4 regions of the Streptomyces sp. NPDC101151 genome follow, and region 4 is predicted to be linked to each of the others. Evidence: riboswitches for the same ligand, from Rfam matches in the RefSeq annotation. Region 4 holds a riboswitch; each other region holds the start of a gene.
What was found. Region 4 has a riboswitch for cobalamin ahead of ACIRU3_RS35520 (ribonucleoside-diphosphate reductase subunit alpha). Riboswitches for the same ligand answer to the same signal wherever they lie in the genome.

Region 1 (2,966 bases), on a different contig from region 4:
GGATGGTGCCGGTGGGGGTCATCGGGCGCCTTCCGTGACGAAGTCCAGGCCGGGCTGCTGGACGGCGAGCGGGTTCCAGTAGTCGCGGTAGGAGGTGAAGCGTCCGTCCTCGACGGTCACGACGGCGATGTAGGTCATGTCGAAGGGGTTCCCTGTCTCGACGAGGCGGCCCACGCCGCGCATCTCGACCACGACGGTCCCGGGCTCGGTGGTCTCGTGGATCCGCACCTCGGGAAAGCCGTGCAGGTCGATGTGGTCGGGATAGTCGCGCATGTAGTCGGCGACGGCCTCCCTGCCTTCCAGCCGCTCCGGCCACCCCGGGGGCGCGAAGGGGAACTCCATGACGCCGTCCTCGGCCCACAGGCCGACCCAGGCGGGAATGTCCTTGTCCAGGAGCAGTTGCAGGCTCCGGCGGTACAGCTCCGCCGGCGAGGTGCTGGTGTCTGCGGGCATGAGTATCTCCGTCCCGTACGATACGGACCAGCGGTCCGCTTATGCTTCGAAAGATACGGACCGCCGGTCCGGATCGCAACTGGAGGAATCGCATGACCGAGCGCAAGCCGCGCAAGGACGCGGCCCGCAACAGGGCAGCCGCCCTCGCGGCCGCCGACGGGCTCTTCGCTCGGTGTCAGAGCCCCGAGGACCTGACCATGGCCGACATCGCAAGCGCGGCCGGCGTCGGCAAGGGAACGCTCTTCCGTGCCTTCGGCGACCGCGCCGGACTGCTCCGCGCGCTGTACGAGGCGCGGCTCGAACCGATCAGACGGGCCGTCGAGGAGGGTCCGCCGCCGCTCGGACCCGCCGGCCCGCCGCATCAGCGCGTACCGGCCCTGCTCGACGCCATCGTGTGCTTCAAGCTCGACAACCGCCGCCTCGCGCTGGCCCTGGAGGGAACCGGCGCGGACAGCCCCTACCGGACCGAACACTACGAGCGCTGGCACGCGCTGCTCCGGGAGGCGCTGGAGCGGATTCCTGGCCTGACCGACAGCGACTTCACCGCCCACGCGCTGCTCGCCGCCACCCGGGCCGACCTCGTCGAGCACCTGGCCGGAGAGAAGGGCGTGCCCCGCGAGGAGATCCGGGATCAGCTGGCCGGATTCACCACCGCACTCCTCGGCACCCGTGCAGAAGACGGCGCGGGCGCCGAGCACCGGGCACGTACCGGAGGGGGCGCGGACGCCGAACGCTGAGCACGGGCCGGCCGAACGCCCGCCGGGTTCGCCCGCACCTCCGGGTCCTCCGGCGCTCAGGCACACGGGGCGGGGGCGCCGTGGCCGCGAGCACGATCGGCGGGCGACCGGGTGACGGGAGGCGCGGCCGCCGATGGGATGATGATCGCTGACAAGGCGACGGCGATCCGAGGAAGCCGGTGTGAATCCGGCGCGGTCCCGCCACTGTGATCGGTGAGCGAGTTCCGACAGGCCACTGCCCGAGAGGGGCGGGGAGGCCGGGACGAGCGACGACCCGAGAGCCAGGAGACTCACGCGGTCGCCTCCTCGACGGACACCGGGGCGGATCTCCCCGGGGGAGGGGTGGTGCGGCATGCCCGAGAGGCCGGCCGAAGAGACGTTCGGCGACGAGGTGGCTCCGGAGAAGGACGAGGTGGCTCCGGAGAGAGCCGACCCGGTGCCGTGCCGTGTCGTCGTGTGCCGGGACTGCTGCTGCGGCAGTCCCAAGGTGATAGGCGTCGATCACGCGGCGCAGACCGCACGTCTGCGTGCGGAGGTGCCCGTGCGCATCTCCGCTTGCCTCGACGTGTGTGAGCAGGCCAACGTCATCGTCGTACAGCCCTCCGCCGCCGGCCGGGCAGCCGGTGGCCGGCCGGTGTGGCTGGGCCTGGTCAACGACCCCGACGCGGCCGAGGACATCACCGCCTGGGTGCGCGCGGGCGGCCCGGGCATCGCGCCGCTGCCGGAGATCCTCGACCTCTACGCCTTCACACCGCCTCGGCTCGCCACGGCCTCCCGGGAGCGGCGCCGAGTCGACGGCCCTCGCTGAGAACGGACCGGACGGCACCGAGCACGTCCTGGTCGCGGACCGGCGACAGCCCGGGGCGGGCGAGCAGGGCCAGGAGGAGGCGGGCGCAGGCCAGGTCCTGACGTCGGACTCCCGCCGCACGGGCGGACGGCGGGAGTCCGACGACAGGACGACCTACGCCGTCCGCCCCAAGTCCCCGGTGTCCAGGCGCAGTCCGAGCGCGTTGCGGCGGTGCACGGCGGCCAGTTCCGTCTCCAGGGGCGACGGTGGCACCGCCAGGACCGGGCAGGTCGCGTGAGCCAGGCAGTAGCGGCCTGCCGAGGGGCAGAGGGCGCGGTGCAGTCGGCTGCGGCGTCCGGCGCCGATGACCAGGACGTCGGTCTCGCGGTCGGCGATCCGCACCAGCGCCGGGCCCGGAACACCCCGGGCGACCAGGGCGCGCATGGGGACAGCCGGGCCGGCGGCGCCGAACACGTCGCCGAGCGCGGTGAGCAGCCTCTCCCGGGCGAGGCGTTCCCACTCCGGGACCATGAAGGAAGCGGCCGGGGAGCGCCGGGCGGCCAGGTCTCCGCCGGGCGGCTCCCAGGCAAGTACCGGCCACAGCTCGGCCCCGCGGCGCCGGGCGTCGTCGGCGGCCCGGCACAGGGCGGTGAGACTCCCCAGTGAACCGCTGACCCCGACCACGACACGAGGGGCCGGGAGCGCGTCGGACTCGTGCATCACGTCACCGTTCTTCACTCGCCGCCGGGGTTTCGGGCCGGCGGTCCTTGTTGAAGCCGCGTCCATCCCACTCCCTTCCCGGGCCCGCGAACAGCCCCGTGCGCCAGTTCTTGGCGACCTTCTGACGGCCCGTGTCCAGGCTCGCGCCAGGGGTGTCAGCATCCCGTCAGCGTCGCCCCGATCACCGTCAGCATCCCGTCAGGAGACGTCCGGGAACCGGAGTGCGCGGGCATACCGTCGTCGCCTGGCCCCGGTCCGCTTCCCGGCCG
Region 2 (2,966 bases), on a different contig from region 4:
CCGCGCGATCCCCATGTTCACGATGTCGGTCCGCCGCAGATTGATCTCCGCGGGTGAACCGGCCCCCTCACAGATCACCGCGTCATATGTGCCCCGCAACTCGGCCAGACAGTCCAGGACCGTGCCGAGCAACTGCTGCTGGCGCCCGCCGTGGTACCCGCGTGCGCTCAGCTCGCCCACCGGCTTGCCCAGCAGCACCACTTGGCTGCTCTGCTCGCCACCCGGCTTGAGCAGCACGGGATTCATCAGCGCGGTCGGCTCGACCCGGCAGGCCTGGGCCTGCATGGCCTGCGCCCGCCCGATCTCCGCGCCCTCCCGCGTGACGAACGAGTTGAGGGACATGTTCTGCGCCTTGAAGGGCGCCACCTTGACGCCCCGGCGCACCAGCCACCGGCAGATCCCGGCCGTCACGACGCTCTTGCCTGCGTCGGAGGTGGTGCCGGCGACGAGGAGACCACCGTTCACTTTCCACGTCCCTTCATGAGGTGGCGCGCGCCGACCGTGACGCCGAGCGCGAGCAGGCCCACGCGGCGGGAGAGCCGTACGGCCCGGTCGATGTCGGTGACCCGGACGGCCCGCCCGGCGTCCCCGTTGAGGACGGGCCGGTGCTCGACGCGCCCGCCGTAGGAGAGCGTCCCGCCCAGCCGCACACCGAGGGCGCCCGCGAACGAGGCCTCGACGGGCCCGGCGTTGGGGCTCGGATGTCTGCGGGCGTCGGCCTTCCAGGCGCGCACGGCGCCGCGCGGGTCGGGTCCGGCCGCGGTGGCGAGCACGGCGGTCAGCCGTGCCCCGGGCCACCCGGCGAGGTCGTCGAGACGGGCGGAGGCCCAGCCGTAGCGCCGGAACCGGGGCGACTTGTGCCCCACCATCGCGTCCAGCGTGTTGACGGCCCGGAACCCGAGCAGCCCCGGCACTCCGCCCACGGCACCCCACACCAGCGCGCCCACGACGGCGTCGGAGGTGTTCTCGGCGACCGACTCGACGACGGCCCGGGCGATCCCGTCCGCGTCGAGGGCCTGCGGATCCCGGCCGCACAGATGCGGCAGCCGCTCACGGGCCGACGCCACGTCACCGGCCGCCAGGGCGCGCCCGATCGTGCGGGCCTCCCGGGCCAGCGAGGTGCCCCCGACCACGGCCCAGGTGGCGGCGGCGGTCAGCGCGACGGCGGCGGCGGGGGAGCGGCGTACGGCGCGTTCGGCGACGACGCCGAGGCCGGCGGCACCCCCGGCGCACACGGCGGTGTGCAGTGCCCCCCAGCCGCGGTGGTCGTGCCACAGCGCGCGTTCCACGGCCGCGGCCGCCCGCCCGAACGCGGCCACCGGATGCCCGCGGTGCGGATCGCCGAGGAGAAGGTCGCCGAGAAGGCCGACGGCGGCACCGTACGCGTAGGAGCGATCGGCACCCATCGGCTCAGCCGGCCGTGGGGGCCGGCATGGTCCGGTTACTGAACCTCAACAGGCAGCCGCGCATGGCGATATGTCCTCACTCAGGGTGTCCACGCCCTGGTTCGACGAGACCGGCGGTGAGAGTTCCTGGCTCCCGGGATTCCTTCCCCGGTGACAGTGGCGGGACCGCGCCGGATTCGCACCGGCTTCCTCTCTTGCCGCCGTACATGGCCCGGGCAGTCCACCACGCACCCGGAAGGGCCGTCAACTTGCCTTTGACCTGGGACGCCGGACTGTGCTGAGGCCCACATCGCGAGTACATCGGCGGCCGCGGAATGACCGGATCGCGCCGAATTCCCCTCGTGGCGGGGGGCATTCGGCGCTTCCCCCTGTGCTCACGGACGGTGAGCATCCGCAAGGGGGCGGTCCGCTGACCGTGGAACATGAGTCCGCCCTGCCCGCACCGCCGACAGGGCGGCCACGGACAGGGCGGGCGGTGAGACTCGAGGTCCTCAGGCCTTGGCCACGATCAGATAGATCCCGTACGCCACCGCGGCCGCGCAGGCCGCGAACGCCACGTACGCACCCGTCACGGCAAGCGCCGCGGAGTTGCCCTGTGCCGCGGCCTTCTCGCGGCGGGAGAGGCCGGTGACGCCGAGGGTGAACAGGGCCACCAGGCCCACGGTCACCACGAGGCTGACGCCGAAGACGGAGCCGAGGGCCGCCCAGTCGATCTTCATGGGGATGCTTCCTTCAGTTTCCGGATGCTCGGGGTCAGACCGCGGCGGCCGGCGGGGTCGCCGGAGCCGGGTCGGTGGCGGCGGGAGCCGGGATCACGGCCGACAGGTCCTCGGTGACGGTGCCCGTGGGCGGCGGGGTCACCGCGGCGATGGCGGTGGTCACCACGCCGGCCGGCTCCACGCTGTCGTCGACGGTGTTGACGTTGGTGTGGTCGACGACCTCACGGCGGGAGATCTTCCAGATCCCCGCGCTGGCGGCGACGAGGAAGACGGCGACGACCGCGGTGCCCCAGTCACCCAGGTCCGTGACGGACTCGGCGAGTGCGCCGACCAGCGCGGCGGCCGGAAGGGTGAGCGCCCAGGCGACGAACATGCGGGTCGCGGTGGACCAGCGGACCACACCGCCCTTGCGGCCCAGACCCGCACCCATCACCGAGCCGGAGACGACGTGCGTGGTGGAGAGGGAGAAGCCCAGGTGGGACGAGGCCAGGATGGCCGTGGCCGCGCTGGTCTGGGCGGCGAAGCCCTGTCGCGGCTCGAGGTCGGTCAGGCCCTTGCCCATGGTGCGGATGATGCGCCAGCCGCCGATGTAGGTGCCGAGCGCGATGGCCAGACCCGCGGAGAGGATCACCCAGGTGGGAGGGTTGGAGCCGGGGGCGACGGCGCCGCCCGCGACGAGAGCGAGGGTGATGATGCCCATCGTCTTCTGCGCGTCGTTGGTGCCGTGGGCGAGGGAGACCAGTCCGGCGGAGGCGATCTGGCCGGCGCGGTAGCCCTTGCGGGTGGCCTCGCCGTCGGCGTTCTTGCCGATGCCGTAGGAGAACCGGGTGGCGAGCATCGC
Region 3 (2,966 bases), on a different contig from region 4:
TGGGAGCGCTGGGCGGCGGCCCGCTCGGGGTACGACTGGGAACGGCGGGCGTCCGTATCGGTGACGGCGGCGCCGCGGGCGCGGACGGCCGGATCGCTCGTGATGGGCGAGCCTGCCCGGGAGGCGAGGTCGGCGCGGTTGGCGGACAGTTCGGCGGCGATGGCGTCCGGGCCGCGGGTCAGCCCGCGGGCCAGCGTGACGATCTCGGTGGTCTTCTGCCGGGCGAAGGCGAGCCAGCGCCGGATCTGTGGCTCGATGTCCCGCTCCGCCGAGGCGTCGAGGGGGACGTGCAGGAGGGAGCAGGAGGCCGACACGTCCACCCGGTCTGCCAGGCCGAGGAGGGTGCCGAGCGTGGCGAGGGACTTCTCCAGGTCGTTGACCCAGATGTTGCGGCCGTTGACGACACCGGCGACCAGGCGCTTGCCCGCCAGCCCGCCGATGGCCGCGAGCGCGTCCAGGTTGGCGGCGGCCGACTCGGTGAAGTCGAGGGCGAGGCCGTCGACCGGGGCCTTGGCGAGTACCGGCAGGGCGTCGCCGAGGCGGTCGAAGTAGGAGGCGACGAGCAGCTTCGGCCGGTCCGTGAGGGCACCGAGGTCGCGGTAGGCGCGGGCTGCCGCGTTCAGCTCGGCCGGTGTCCGGTCCTGGACGAGCGCGGGCTCGTCCAGCTGCACCCACTCCGCGCCTGCCGCGCGCAGGTCGGTGAGGACCTCGGCGTACACCGGAAGCAGTCGGTCGAGCAGGGTGAGCGGGTCGAAGTCCGCGGGCACGCCGGGCGCGGGCTTGGCGAGGAGAAGGTACGTGACGGGACCGACGAGCACGGGCCGCGCGGTCAGGCCGAGCGCGAGGGCCTCCTGCAACTCCGCGACCTGCTTGGCCGAGTTGCCCGAGAAGACCGTGTCCGGACCCAGTTCGGGCACGAGATAGTGGTAATTGGTGTCGAACCACTTGGTCATCTCGAGCGGCGCCGCGTCCTGCGTGCCGCGCGCCATGGCGAAGTACCCGGCCAGCGGGTCGGCGGTGACGGCCTCCCGGTGGCGTGCGGGGATCGCGCCGACCATGACGGTGGTGTCGAGCACGTGGTCGTAGTACGAGAAGTCGCCGGTCGGCACTTCGCCGATGCCGGCGTCCGCGAGCTGCCGCCAGTTCGTACGGCGCACTTCGGTGGCGGTGGCGCCCAGGGCGGCGGCGGTGACGCGGCCCTTCCAGTAGCCCTCGATCGCCTTCTTCAGTTCCCGGCTCTGTCCCTGGCGGGGGTAGCCGTACACGGTGGCCCGTGCTGCCGCGGCTGCGGGCTTGGTGGTCACGGAGATCTCCTTCGCGAGATTGATCCCTGAGATCCCGGGGACGGGACGAGAGCGCGAAGGGGTGACGGACCGGACGGCAGCGACCGGTGGCCGTCCGTGCGGTGTGTTCGCCGACCCGCCCTCGGGGTCACCGGGATGTCCGCGTACGAGTGCTTCGCACACGGGCAGATGGCAGGTCTTCGGACTCGCGGGCACGTCCTCACCGAGGAGGACACCTACTGGCCGTCGCTTCCCAGGCCCGGTACGTCGGGCCCAGTGCGTATGACGGCGGTCGTTCTCGCTCACCGCTGCGGGGCAGTCCCGGATTCCCACCGGGTTCCCTCTTACGACGCGTCCCGTCTGGCGGACGGGGCGAACCAGCTGCACCGGCAAGCCTAGACGGTGGCGCGAGCGGCCGGAGTCCCACTCCACCATTCGGACGGTGGGATGGACGACGGGCACGGACGGCCGGACGGGAGGCGTCGCCTGTGCGCCCCCGCCCTTCCCCTGCGTCCACCCGCCGGTTCCCTCGGCCGGCGGGTGCGGTCCGGGCCCCTCAGCCCAGTGGTGCCAGGCTGCTCAGTCCTGGCCGTACACGTGGAACCCGCGGCCGGTCTTACGGCCCAGCAGTCCCGCCTCGACCATCCGCTGGAGCAGCGGGGGAGGGGCGTGGAGGGGTTCCCGGAACTCGTCGTAGAGCGACTCGGCGATCGAGGCGACGGTGTCCAGCCCGATCAGGTCCGCGAGCCGGAGCGGCCCCATGGGGTGGGCGCACCCCAGCTCCATGCCGGTGTCGATGTCGGCGGCCGTGGCGAAGCCGGACTCCGCCATGCGGACGGCCGCCAGAAGGTACGGGATGAGCAGCGCGTTGACGACGAAGCCCGCTCGGTCCCGGGAGTGGACGACCGTCTTGCCGAGCGTGCGTGCGGCGAAGTCCTCGACGGCGGCCAGGGTCTCCGGTGCCGTGTGCAGCGAGGACACGACCTCGACCAGCGGCAGTACGGGCACCGGGTTGAAGAAGTGCAGTCCCACGACCCGGTCGGCGCGACCGGTGGCCATTCCGAGGCGCATGACGGGGAGCGAGGAGGTGTTCGTGGCGAGAACGGCCGCCGGGTCCTCGACGATCTTGTCGAGGGCGGCGAACACCTCGGTCTTGGCCTCCGCGTTCTCGATGACGGCCTCGACGACCAGCTCCCGGTCCGCCAGGTCCTCCAGATCGCCGGTGAACACCAGGCGGGCGAGGGCGTCCTGCGCGGCGGCCGGCTCCAGCTTGCCCCGCTGCACCGCACGCTCCAGCGAGGAGGCCACACGCCCCCGTGCCGCGAGGGCGGCCGTGGCGTCGGCCTCGCAGACCACCGTGTCCAGCCCGGCCCGTGCGCACACCTCGGCGATGCCCGCGCCCATCTGGCCGCCGCCGACCACTCCGACGCGCCGGATGCCGCCGCTCATGACCGGGTCTCCGTCCGGCGCACGAGGTGGCGGGCATAGGCGTCCGGCGTGAAGAAGAGCGGCAACTCACCGGTCAGTGCAGTGTGTTCGAAGAGGTCACGGATCTCGTCGACCGGCGCCCACGGGTACTCGGCGCCGAGAGCGACGAGTTCCTCGTCGAGCATCCCGAGGACCGTGTCCCGGTCGATCACGCGGTGCCGCAGCCACTGCCAGATCTGCACCCGGGCGATCTCG
Region 4 (2,966 bases):
GGCCAGGTTGAGGTTGTGCGTACGGCGGGCGTCCTCACCGGTGTTGTCGCGCAGCTCCAGGAACTCCTCGATGTCGGAGTGCCAGGTCTCCAGGTACACCGCTGCGGCGCCCTTGCGTCGGCCGCCCTGGTTCACCGCGGCGACCGAGGCGTCCAGGGTCTTCAGGAACGGGACGATGCCGTTGGAGTGCCCGTTGGTGCCGCGGATCAGCGAACCGCGGCTGCGGATCCGGGAGTACGACAGACCGATGCCGCCGGCGTGCTTGGAGAGGCGGGCGACCTGGTGGTAGCGGTCGTAGATGGAGTCCAGCTCGTCCAGCGGGGAGTCGAGGAGGTAGCAGGACGACATCTGGGGGTGCCGCGTGCCGGAGTTGAAGAGGGTGGGGGAGGAAGGCAGGTAGTCGAGGCGGCTCATGAGCCCGTACAGCGCCGAGACCTCGTCCACGGAGCGGGCCGTGTCGTCCTCGGCGAGGCCCGCGGCGACGCGCAGCATGAAGTGCTGGGGCGTCTCGATCACCTTGCGGGTGATGGGGTGCCGCAGCAGGTAGCGGCTGTGCAGGGTGCGCAGGCCGAAGTAGCCGAAGCGGTCGTCGGCGGTCCGGTCGACCAGCGCGTCCAGACGCTCGGCGTGCAGCCGCACGAACTCCGCCGTGCGGTCGGCCACCAGGCCCTCGCGGTGCCCCACGGCGACGGACTCGGTGAAGGACGTGACGCCCTGCGAGGCGGCCTCGGCGCGGATGGAGACGGTCAGCAGCCGGGCGGCCAGCCGGGAGTAGGCGGGGTCCTCGGAGATGAGGCCGGCGGCCGCCTCCGTGGCCAGCTCGCGCAACTCCGCCTCGTCCGCCCGGGCGGAGCGGCCCCGCAGCGCGGCCGCGGCGACGCGGCCGGGGTCGGCGTCGGGGAGGTCGGCGGTCAGCTCGGTCAGGGTCCGCAGCAGCGCGGCACCGGGACCGTCGGTGTCCACCGGGGCTTGCGTCGCCTGGATGGCTGAAGCCGGTTCGGCTGGCGCGATGGTCACGTGGGGCTCTCCCTCGCTCGGCACGGGGGCCTGGCGGAGGGCAGGGGGCAGCACGAGCGCGCACGGCGTCGCGTCCACCGGCCCACTCCACGAAGCCCGGACGTCTGGAGGCACCCGGACCGGACGGCCGGGCGCGCGCTGCCGGCAGGTCCTCGGACTGAACAGGCGTGCGGATACACGCAAGTACACCGTTGCGGGACAGTTCCGGATTCGCACCGGATTCCCCTGCGACGACAGCGAGGACGAGCATACATCTAGTGCCGGGCTGTGGTGTCACCCCCAGATGTTGTGTCTGTTGCGTGTTGCGGCGGCTTCAGAGTGTCAACTCGTAGGTGGGGATCCGGACGGCGTCCAGGTGGGGGACGGGGTTCCGGTTCCGCGCGCGTGTGCGAACGGGGCCGAGGTGTTCGTGGCTCCTCCGGGCGCCGATGCGGTGGGGCGCTGCGCATCGGGCGCTGGGCGGACGGCGGCCCCACGGCGGGCGGGCACGAACAGCGGGCCGCCGTGGTGCTCGGCGGCCCGCTGCGGGGTGCGTGGGGTTGCCCGTGCCCCTCGGGCGCGGTTCAGTGACCGGCGCCTGCCGTGGCCGGCGGAAGCTCCACCTCGACGCCCGCGTCGCCGGCGTCCGCCGTGTAGTCCTCCGGCCTGGTCTCGTCGAGGCCCTCGGGGGCCTTCACGGCCTTCAGGACGAAGGTCAGGACCACCGTGACGACGACGTTCAGCACGAAGGCCGTGAGACCGATGTAACCGATCTCACCGATGCCCGGGATCTCCTTCGCGGAGCCGCCGAAGTGCTTCTGGGTCGGCGAGGCCACCCCGTACGCGGCGAACGTGCCGTAGATCATTCCGACCGCCCAGCCGGCGAGCAGCGCCCAGCGGTGGAACCACCGGGTGAACAGGCCACCGACCAGGGCCGGGAAGGTCTGCAGGATCCAGATGCCGCCCAGCAGCTGGAAGTTGATGGCGACCGTCTTGTCCATCGTCAGGACGAAGACCAGCGCACCCACCTTCACCAGCAGCGACACCAGCTTGGAGACCCGGGTCTCCTGCTCGGGCGTGGCGTCGGGCCGGATGAAGTCCTTGTAGATGTTGCGGGTGAAGAGGTTCGCCGCCGCGATGGACATGATGGCCGCGGGCACCAGGGCGCCGATGCCGATCGCCGCGAAGGCCACGCCCGCGAACCAGTCCGGGAACATGTCCTCGAACAGCTGCGGAATCGCCAGCTGCCCGTTGGTGACCTTCACCCCGGCCGCGATCGCCATGAAGCCGAGCAGCGCGAGCAGGCCCAGCATCAGCGAATACAGCGGCAGGATCGTGGTGTTGCGCCGGATCACCTCACGGCTCCTGGACGACAGCGTCGCGGTGATCGAGTGCGGGTACATGAACAGCGCGAGCGCCGAGCCGAGCGCCAGCGTGGCGTACGTCCACTGGCCCGCGGGGGCCGGTACGAGACCGCCCGCACCCGCCGCGGTGAACTTGTCGCCCGCCTTGGCGAAGATGTCGTCGAACCCGCCCAGCTTGATCGGGATGTAGATGATCGCCACCGCGATGACGATGTAGATCAGCGTGTCCTTCACGAACGCGATCAGCGCGGGCGCGCGCAGCCCCGACGAGTAGGTGTACGCCGCCAGCACGCCGAAGGCGATGAGCAGCGGCAGGTCCTTCACGAACCAGTTGGTGTTCTCGCCGCCGCCGACACCCATCACGTCCAGCACCGCCTGGATGCCGACGAGCTGGAGCGCGATGTAGGGCATCGTCGCGAGGATGCCGGTGAGCGCCACCGCCAGCGACAGCCCCTTCGAGCCGAAGCGGCCGCGCACGAAGTCCGAGGTGGTGATGTAGCCGTGGCGGTGCGAGACCGACCACAGGCGGGGCAGGAACGTGAAGATCAGCGGGTAGACCAGGATCGTGTACGGCACCGCGAAGAAGCCGGCCGCGCCCGCCGCGTA

Region 1: it holds a riboswitch for cobalamin, as region 4 does, so the genes downstream of both, ACIRU3_RS08995 ((2Fe-2S) ferredoxin domain-containing protein) here and ACIRU3_RS35520 (ribonucleoside-diphosphate reductase subunit alpha) in region 4, are expected to answer to the same signal.
Region 2: it holds a riboswitch for cobalamin, as region 4 does, so the genes downstream of both, ACIRU3_RS14830 (cobalamin biosynthesis protein) here and ACIRU3_RS35520 (ribonucleoside-diphosphate reductase subunit alpha) in region 4, are expected to answer to the same signal.
Region 3: it holds a riboswitch for cobalamin, as region 4 does, so the genes downstream of both, metE (5-methyltetrahydropteroyltriglutamate--homocysteine S-methyltransferase) here and ACIRU3_RS35520 (ribonucleoside-diphosphate reductase subunit alpha) in region 4, are expected to answer to the same signal.

Annotation. Positions count from the first base shown of each region.
Region 1 is NZ_JBIWPP010000004.1:123,238-126,203, forward strand. Features, by position in the region: gene ACIRU3_RS08980 (NAD(P)H-binding protein) at 1-22, opposite strand, end outside; gene ACIRU3_RS08985 (nuclear transport factor 2 family protein) at 19-453, opposite strand; gene ACIRU3_RS08990 (TetR/AcrR family transcriptional regulator) at 546-1,190, shown strand; cobalamin riboswitch at 1,360-1,482, shown strand; gene ACIRU3_RS08995 ((2Fe-2S) ferredoxin domain-containing protein) at 1,543-1,998, shown strand; gene ACIRU3_RS09000 (universal stress protein) at 2,152-2,697, opposite strand.
Region 2 is NZ_JBIWPP010000006.1:349,307-352,272, forward strand. Features, by position in the region: gene ACIRU3_RS14825 (cobyric acid synthase) at 1-465, opposite strand, end outside; gene ACIRU3_RS14830 (cobalamin biosynthesis protein) at 462-1,406, opposite strand; cobalamin riboswitch at 1,506-1,647, opposite strand; gene ACIRU3_RS14835 (hypothetical protein) at 1,898-2,125, opposite strand; gene ACIRU3_RS14840 (anion permease) at 2,160-2,966, opposite strand, start outside.
Region 3 is NZ_JBIWPP010000014.1:5,818-8,783, forward strand. Features, by position in the region: gene metE (5-methyltetrahydropteroyltriglutamate--homocysteine S-methyltransferase) at 1-1,304, opposite strand, end outside; cobalamin riboswitch at 1,457-1,680, opposite strand; gene ACIRU3_RS24705 (3-hydroxybutyryl-CoA dehydrogenase) at 1,863-2,732, opposite strand; gene aceB (malate synthase A) at 2,729-2,966, opposite strand, start outside.
Region 4 is NZ_JBIWPP010000028.1:85,828-88,793, forward strand. Features, by position in the region: gene ACIRU3_RS35520 (ribonucleoside-diphosphate reductase subunit alpha) at 1-1,017, opposite strand, end outside; cobalamin riboswitch at 1,143-1,280, opposite strand; gene mctP (monocarboxylate uptake permease MctP) at 1,581-2,966, opposite strand, start outside.